DNA from 2 places in the Kitasatospora sp. NPDC048194 genome. Region 2 is predicted to be linked to the other one. Evidence: riboswitches for the same ligand, from Rfam matches in the RefSeq annotation. Region 2 holds a riboswitch; the other holds the start of a gene.
What was found. A riboswitch is a leader RNA that binds a small molecule or an ion and turns the genes downstream of it on or off. The one in region 2 is predicted to bind guanidine.

Region 1: linked by a shared signal. The riboswitch ahead of ACGF07_RS19970 (DMT family transporter) and the one ahead of ACGF07_RS13165 (MBL fold metallo-hydrolase) in region 2 are both predicted to bind guanidine.

What each region holds. Positions count from the first base shown of each region.
Region 1 is NZ_JBIDAK010000015.1:114,289-117,679, reverse strand. Features, by position in the region: gene ACGF07_RS19980 (xanthine dehydrogenase family protein molybdopterin-binding subunit) at 1-1,208, shown strand, start outside; tRNA gene ACGF07_RS19975 (tRNA-Cys) at 1,274-1,345, opposite strand; guanidine-III (ykkC-III) riboswitch at 1,429-1,495, shown strand; gene ACGF07_RS19970 (DMT family transporter) at 1,540-1,854, shown strand; gene ACGF07_RS19965 (MFS transporter) at 1,958-3,391, shown strand, end outside.
Region 2 is NZ_JBIDAK010000008.1:135,174-138,564, forward strand. Features, by position in the region: gene ACGF07_RS13145 (roadblock/LC7 domain-containing protein) at 1-373, shown strand, start outside; gene ACGF07_RS13150 (DUF742 domain-containing protein) at 370-753, shown strand; gene ACGF07_RS13155 (ATP/GTP-binding protein) at 806-1,381, shown strand; gene ACGF07_RS13160 (MarR family transcriptional regulator) at 1,412-1,864, opposite strand; guanidine-III (ykkC-III) riboswitch at 2,036-2,103, shown strand; gene ACGF07_RS13165 (MBL fold metallo-hydrolase) at 2,115-2,969, shown strand; gene ACGF07_RS13170 (CapA family protein) at 3,019-3,391, opposite strand, start outside.

The sequences.
Region 1 (3,391 bases), on a different contig from region 2:
GCGCGTTGCAGGCCTGCTTCGCGTACGAGTCGCAGCTGGACCAACTGGCCGCCCGGGTGGGCGTGGACCCGGTGGAGATCCGCCGCCGCAACGCGATGTCCACCGGCGACCCACTGCCCACCGGACAGGCCGTCACCTGCCCGGCGCCGGTGAAGGCGCTGCTGGACGCGGTGGCGGCCGAGCCGCTGCCGGCCCTGCCGGTGGACGACCCGGACGCCGAGTGGCTGCTGCCCGGCGGGCCCGGCGGCGCCGGGGACCCGTCCGCGGTGCGCCGGGGCATCGGCTACGCCGTCGGCATGGTGCACATGCTGGGCGCCGAGGGCGAGGACGAGGTCTCCACCGCCACCGTGCGGGTCAGCGGCGACCACGCCACGGTGATCTGCGCGGCGGTCGACGCCGGGCAGGGCTTCGCCACGCTGGCCCGGCAGATCGTGCAGACGGTGCTGGGCGTCAGCGAGGTCTACATCGCCCCGGCCGACAGCGACCAGTCGATCGCCGGGCCCTCGGCCCGGGGCCGGCACACCTGGGTCTCCGGTGGCGCGGTCGAGCGGGCCGCCCTGATGGTCCGTCACCAGCTGCTGCAGCCGATCGCGGCCAACTTCGGGATGTCCGCGGAACTGCTGCAGATCGCCGACGGCAAGATCACCTCGTACGACGGGGTGCTCGGCATGCCGGTCGCCGAGGCGCTGGAGGGCAAGGAGCTCTGGGCCACCGCGCAGTGCCGGCCGCACCCGACCGAGCCGCTGGACGAGTCCGGGCAGGGCGACGCCTTCGTCTCCATCTCCTTCTGCGCGATGCGCGCGGTGGTCGACGTGGACATCGAGCTGGGGGCCGTCCGGGTGGTCGAGATGACCGTGGCCCAGGACGTCGGCCGGGCGCTGAACCCCCGCCAGATCGAGGACCGGATCGAGGCCGGCGTGGCCCAGGGCGTGGGCCTGGCGCTGATGGAGGATCTCCGGACCTCCGGCGGCGTGCTGTGCAACCCCTCGCTGACCGGTTACCGGCTGCCGACCTCCCTGGACACCCCGGAGGTGCGGATCGCCGCGCTGCTGGAGGAGCGGGACGTGGTCGCCACGTTCGGCGCCAAGGCGGTCAGCGCGGTGCCCGCGGTGGTCGCTCCGGCGGCGGTGGCCGCCGCCGTCCGGGCCGCCACCGGCCTGCCGGTCGGCCGGCTGCCGATCCGGCCGGAGGACGCGGTCACGGCCTGACCGGAAAGCGGGAAAAGGGAATTGCCGGTCGACTTCCGAGTCGACCGGCAATTCCCTTTTCTTCGAGGCCGTGGCGGGAATCGAACCCGCGTGCACCGCTTTGCAGACGGTCCCCTCAGCCACTCGGGCACACGGCCAGTGAATTCAGGATGGCGCAGTGTCCGAATGGGGTCAATGACGCTTTGTAAATTCTGTATGGCAATGTGTGCTACCGTCGGAAGCGGTGGCTGCTTTTCCCGCCACTCCGGACGAGCGCGTCGTACCCGGTGACGACAAGACGACGCAGTTCAGCGGCAATCCGGCCGCTGTGGACTGCGGAGGTACGGCCGTCATGGCTTGGCTCGTTCTGATCGTCTCGGGTCTCCTGGAGACCGTCTGGGCGGTGGCCCTGGATTCGTCCAAGGGGTTCTCCCGCCCCGTTCCCACCCTGGTGTTCGGCGTCGCCCTGCTGCTCAGCATGGGCGGTCTGGCGTACGCGATGCGCACCATTCCGATCGGCACCGGGTACGCGGTGTGGGTCGGCATCGGTGCGGTCGGCACCGCCCTGTACGGCATGGCCGTCCTCGGGGACGCGGTGACCATGGCCCGGGTCGGCTGCCTGGTGCTGATCGTCGCGGGCGTGGTGGGGCTCAAGGTCCTGCACTGAGGCCGGCGCGCGAGACCGCCCGCCGGTCCTAGGCCTGCGGACGGAGGCGATCACCGACTCCGGTCAGGGGCTATCCGGGCGGACGGCTCTTACGATGTCAGTCATGACCACTGCCTCCTCCACCTCGGTCGACCCCACCTCGATACCCGACGGAACCGACTCCGGTGGCGGAGTCCTCAGCGGCCGCTACCGCGCGCTGACGCTGGGGATCGTCTCGGTGGTCCTGGTGATCGCCTTCGAGGCGACGGCCGTCAACACCGCGATGCCGACCGCGGCCCGCCAGCTGGACGGCCTGGGGCTGTACGCCTTCGCCTTCTCCGGCTACTTCACCACCACGCTGTTCGCGCTGGTCGTCTCCGGGCAGTGGTGCGACCGGCGCGGGCCGCTGCGGCCGCTGTTCACCGGCATCGCGGTGTTCGGCGCCGGCCTGGTGGTGGCCGGGACGGCACCCGGCATGTGGGTGTTCGTGGCCGGGCGGGCGATCCAGGGCCTCGGCGGCGGACTGGTGATCGTGGCGCTGTACGTGGTGGTCGGCCGGGCCTACCCGGAGCGGCTGCGGCCGGCGGTGTTCGCCGCGTTCTCCTCCGCCTGGGTGCTGCCCTCGATCATCGGGCCGCTGGTCTCCGGGGCCGTCACCCAGCACCTGGGGTGGCGCTGGGTGTTCCTGGCGGTGCCGGTGCTGCTCCTGCTGCCGCTGGCCGTGATGGGCCCCGCGCTGGCCCGTTCCGAGCGGGAGCACCCGGTGCTCAGGGGCGCGGACTTCGACCGTCGCCGCACCCTGCTGGCCGCGATGGCCGCGGTCGGCGCGGGCCTGCTGCAGTACGCGGGCCAGCGGCGGGACCTGGTCGGGCTGGTCCCCGGGATCGCCGGCGCGGCGCTGCTGGTTCCGGCCGTCCTGGGCCTGCTGCCGCCGCGGACCCTGCGGGCCGGGCGCGGGCTGCCGACGGTCATCCTGCTGCGCGGGCTGGCGGCCGGGGCGTTCCTCGGGGCCGAGGCCTTCGTGCCGCTGATGATGACCACCCAGCGCGACCTCTCGCCGACGCTGTCCGGGCTGACCCTGACCAGCGGCGGGCTCACCTGGGCGCTGGGCTCCTGGCTGCAGGGGCGGCCGGGGGCCGAGCGGCACCGCGAGGCGATGATCAAGGGCGGCCTGGTGCTGACCGGGGTGGCGATCGCCGGTGCCGCCCTGGTGCTGGTCCCGGCGGTGCCGGCCTGGGTGGCGTCGGTGGCCTGGGCCGTCGGCGGGGTCGGGATGGGCCTGGCGGTCGCGACCATCAGCGTGCTGATGATGAAGCTGTCCGCTCCGCAGGACGCCGGGGCCAACTCGGCGGCCCTGCAGATGAGCGATGCGCTGGGCAACGTGCTGCTGACGGGCCTGGCGGGGGTGCTGTTCGCGGCGCTGGGCGGCGGCTCGCTCGCCGCCGCCCAGGACGGTGCCGACGCTGCCGGCTCGCCCGCCGCCTTCGCGGTGATCCTGCTGGTGATGGCCGGGGTGGCGCTGCTGGGGGCGCTGCTCTCCGGCCGGGTCCGCACCCGG
Region 2 (3,391 bases):
GCGGGTCCCCGAGACCCGGCACGCCATCGTCCTCTCCGAGGACGGCCTGCTGGTCGGCATGGACCAGGGACTCGACCGGGCCGACGCCGAGCACCTGTCCGCCGTCGCCTCCGGCCTGCAGAGCCTCGCCCGCGGCGCCGGGCACCGCTTCAACGGCGGCCGGGTCCGGCAGACCGTGGTCGAGATGGACCAGCTGTTCCTGTTCGTGACCACCGCCGGGCAGGGCGCCCGGCTCGCCGTCCTCACCAGCGAGCAGGTGGACGCCGGGCTGATGGCCTACGAGATCAACATGCTGGTGAAGCAGGTCGGGCAGTACCTGACCGCGGCGCCGCGCAGCGACGCGGGCCAGGTCGGCGCGGGTGGCGGTGCGTGACCACCGCCGACGCCGACGAGGGCTGGTTCTACGACAAGGACGCCGGCCACCTGGTCCGTCCCTACGCGATCACCAACGGGCGCACCGGCCCGGTCCGTACGGGCTTCGCGCTGATCACCCTGGTGGTCACCGCCGACCCGCGCACCGACACCAGCCGGCTGGCCCCCGAACCGGCCGCGATCATCGACCTGTGCCGCGAACGCCCGCTGGCCGTGGCCGAGATCGCGGCCACCCTGGACCTGCCGGTGAGCGTGGTCAAGGTGCTGCTGGACGACCTCGCGGAGGCCCGGCTGATCCTCACCCGGGCCCCGGTCCAGCTGGCCGAGGCGCCGGACATCTCGCTGATCCAGGCCGTGATCGAGGGCGTCCGCCGGCTCTGAGCGGCGGACCGGCCCCGCACGCGACTCCCAGTTCCCCTCCAGGAGACCCGAATTGACGATCAAGAGCCTGGTGCCGGGCGCGGTCAAGATCCTCGTCGCCGGCGGTTTCGGTGTCGGGAAGACCACGATGGTGGGCTCGGTCAGCGAGATCGAACCGCTGCAGACCGAGGAGCGGATGACCCGCGCCAGCGTCGGGATCGACAGCCTCGACGGCATCCAGGACAAGTCCACCACCACGGTGGCGATGGACTTCGGACGGATCACCCTCCGCGAGGACCTGGTGCTCTACCTCTTCGGCGCGCCGGGGCAGTTCCGGTTCTGGTTCATGTGGGACGACCTCGCGCTCGGCGCCCTCGGGGCGATCGTCCTCGCGGACACCCGGCGGCTCGAGACCAGCTTCGCCGCCGTGGACTTCTTCGAGCAGCGGGGCATCCCGTTCGCGATCGGCGTCAACTGCTTCCACGGGCGGCGCGAGGCCAGCCCGGAGGACGTCCGGCGCGCCCTCGACCTCGGGCCGGAGGTGCCGGTGGTGCTGTGCGACGTCCGGGAGCGGGCGTCCAGCAGGGAACTGCTGCTCGCCCTGCTCGACCGGGTGCACCGGGAGGCGCTGGCCGCCGGACGGCGGTGAGGGCGGGCCGTCGCGGTCGGGCCGCCGCGGTCACGCCTTCGTCGGCGTGAGCTCGGTCAACGCGTCGACCAGGGTGGACAGTTCGGGCACCTCCGCGGCCTGGGCCAAGGTCGCCTCCAGGGTGGCGTCGTGCACCGGCCGGGCGGCCTCCAGCAGCGCACGGCCCGCCGCCGTCAACTCGGTGTAGATACCCCGACGGTCGTCCGCGCAGAGGTAGCGGCTGAGCAGCCCCCGGTCCTCCAGCCGGGTCACCAGCCGGGTGGTCGCGCTGCTGCTCAGCGCCGCCGCGCGGGCCAGCTGCTGCATCCGCATGTGCCACCCGTCCTGCCGGGAGAGGGCCTCCAGCACGGTGTACTCGACCACGGAGAGCTGGTGCCCCGCCTGGAGCGCCTTCTCCAGCGCGGTGTCGATCAGCCCGTGCAGTGCGGCGAGCGTGCGCCAGCCACTGGCCCGGACCTCGGCGGCGTCGTCGCGGATCCCCATGGCTCGCCTTCCCTTCGCGTTCACCCGTACGCCCCGTTGCGTCTTCTGTTCGACAGTATCCCAGTTGGCGCGGATTATCTGACTCTGCAATTACTTCGGTTCCGGGCGGCACCAAGGCGGCACGCAGCGGCACCGGCGGCCGGAGCGCGGCCGGGTGGTGCTAGCGTCGCGGCGGCGGCGCGTCGGCGTCCGCCCCGGACGAGATGTGCGCCGTACCCGGCCCGCGAAGACGACGCACCGAGGAGACGTCATGGCCGCCCGCACGCCGATCGCCCGCCCGCTGGACGTGCGGTGGATCCACGGCTCGCCGTCCGCGAAGCACAACACGGATCCGGACATCCACGTCCACGAGTACGACGAGCACACCGTCATCCTGCGGCAGAACAAGGCGGTCCACTACGAAGCGCCGTTCCTGTTCCTGCTGTTCGGGGCGGAACGGGCGGTGCTGATCGACACGGGCGCCACGGCCGAGCCCGAGTACTTCCCGCTGCGCGCGACCGTCGACGGCCTGGTGGCGAGGTGGCTCGCCCGGAACCCCCGGGAGGACTACCCCCTGCTGGTGCTCCACACCCACCCGCACGGCGACCACATCGCCGGGGACGGCCAGTTCGCCGACCGGCCGGTGACCACCGTGGTCGGCGGCGACCGGCCCACGGCCTGGGCGTACTTCGGCTTCGACCGGGCCCCGGAGGCCGTGGCCCGGGTCGACCTCGGCGGCGGGCGGGTGCTGGAGTGCCTGGCCACCCCCGGCCACCACGAGGCGGCGGTCACCTACTACGACCCGTGGACGGGCTTCCTGCTCACCGGCGACACCGTCTACCCGGGCCGGCTCTACATCGACGACTGGCCCGCCTTCGGGCGCACCGTCGAGCGGCTCGTCGAGTTCGCCGGCAGCCGCCAGGTCACGTACGTGCTCGGCTGCCACATCGAGATGACCCGCACCCCGGGCGCCGACTACCCGGTCCGCACCACCTACCAGCCGGACGAGCCCCCGCTCCAGCTCACCGTCGACCACCTGCACCGCATCCGCGCCGCACTCGCCGAACTGGGCGAGGGGCCGCGTCGCCACGCGCTGGACGACCTGATCCTCTGGCCCACCGACTGAGCGGGCCCGGGCCCGGACGCGCCCGTCACCCGGGCCGGGCGAGCGGCCGTCAGTGCGCGGCCGGGGGCGGGGTGAGTCCGGCGCAGCCGCGGAGGCCGTCGCGGCGCTTGAGGGCGGCTTCGGCGGCGGCGCCGGTGACCGGCTCGGGGATGCCCTTGTCGTCGATGGTGGCCGGGGTGAAGGCCTCGCCGGTGACCTTGCCGTCGGCGGTCAGGGTGAGGGTGGTGACGCCGGTCTCGTTGGAGTTGGGGTAGTTGGACGTCCCGTACCAGAGGAAGTTGCCGAAGCCGTACCCGACGTAGGTGTCGCCGAGCATGCCCGAGCCGACCATGGTGTGGGCGTGGGTGCCGACCACGGCGGTGGCGCCGGCGGTGGCGAGCTTCTTGGCGACGGCGGTCTGGGCGCTGGTCGGGCAGGCCTTG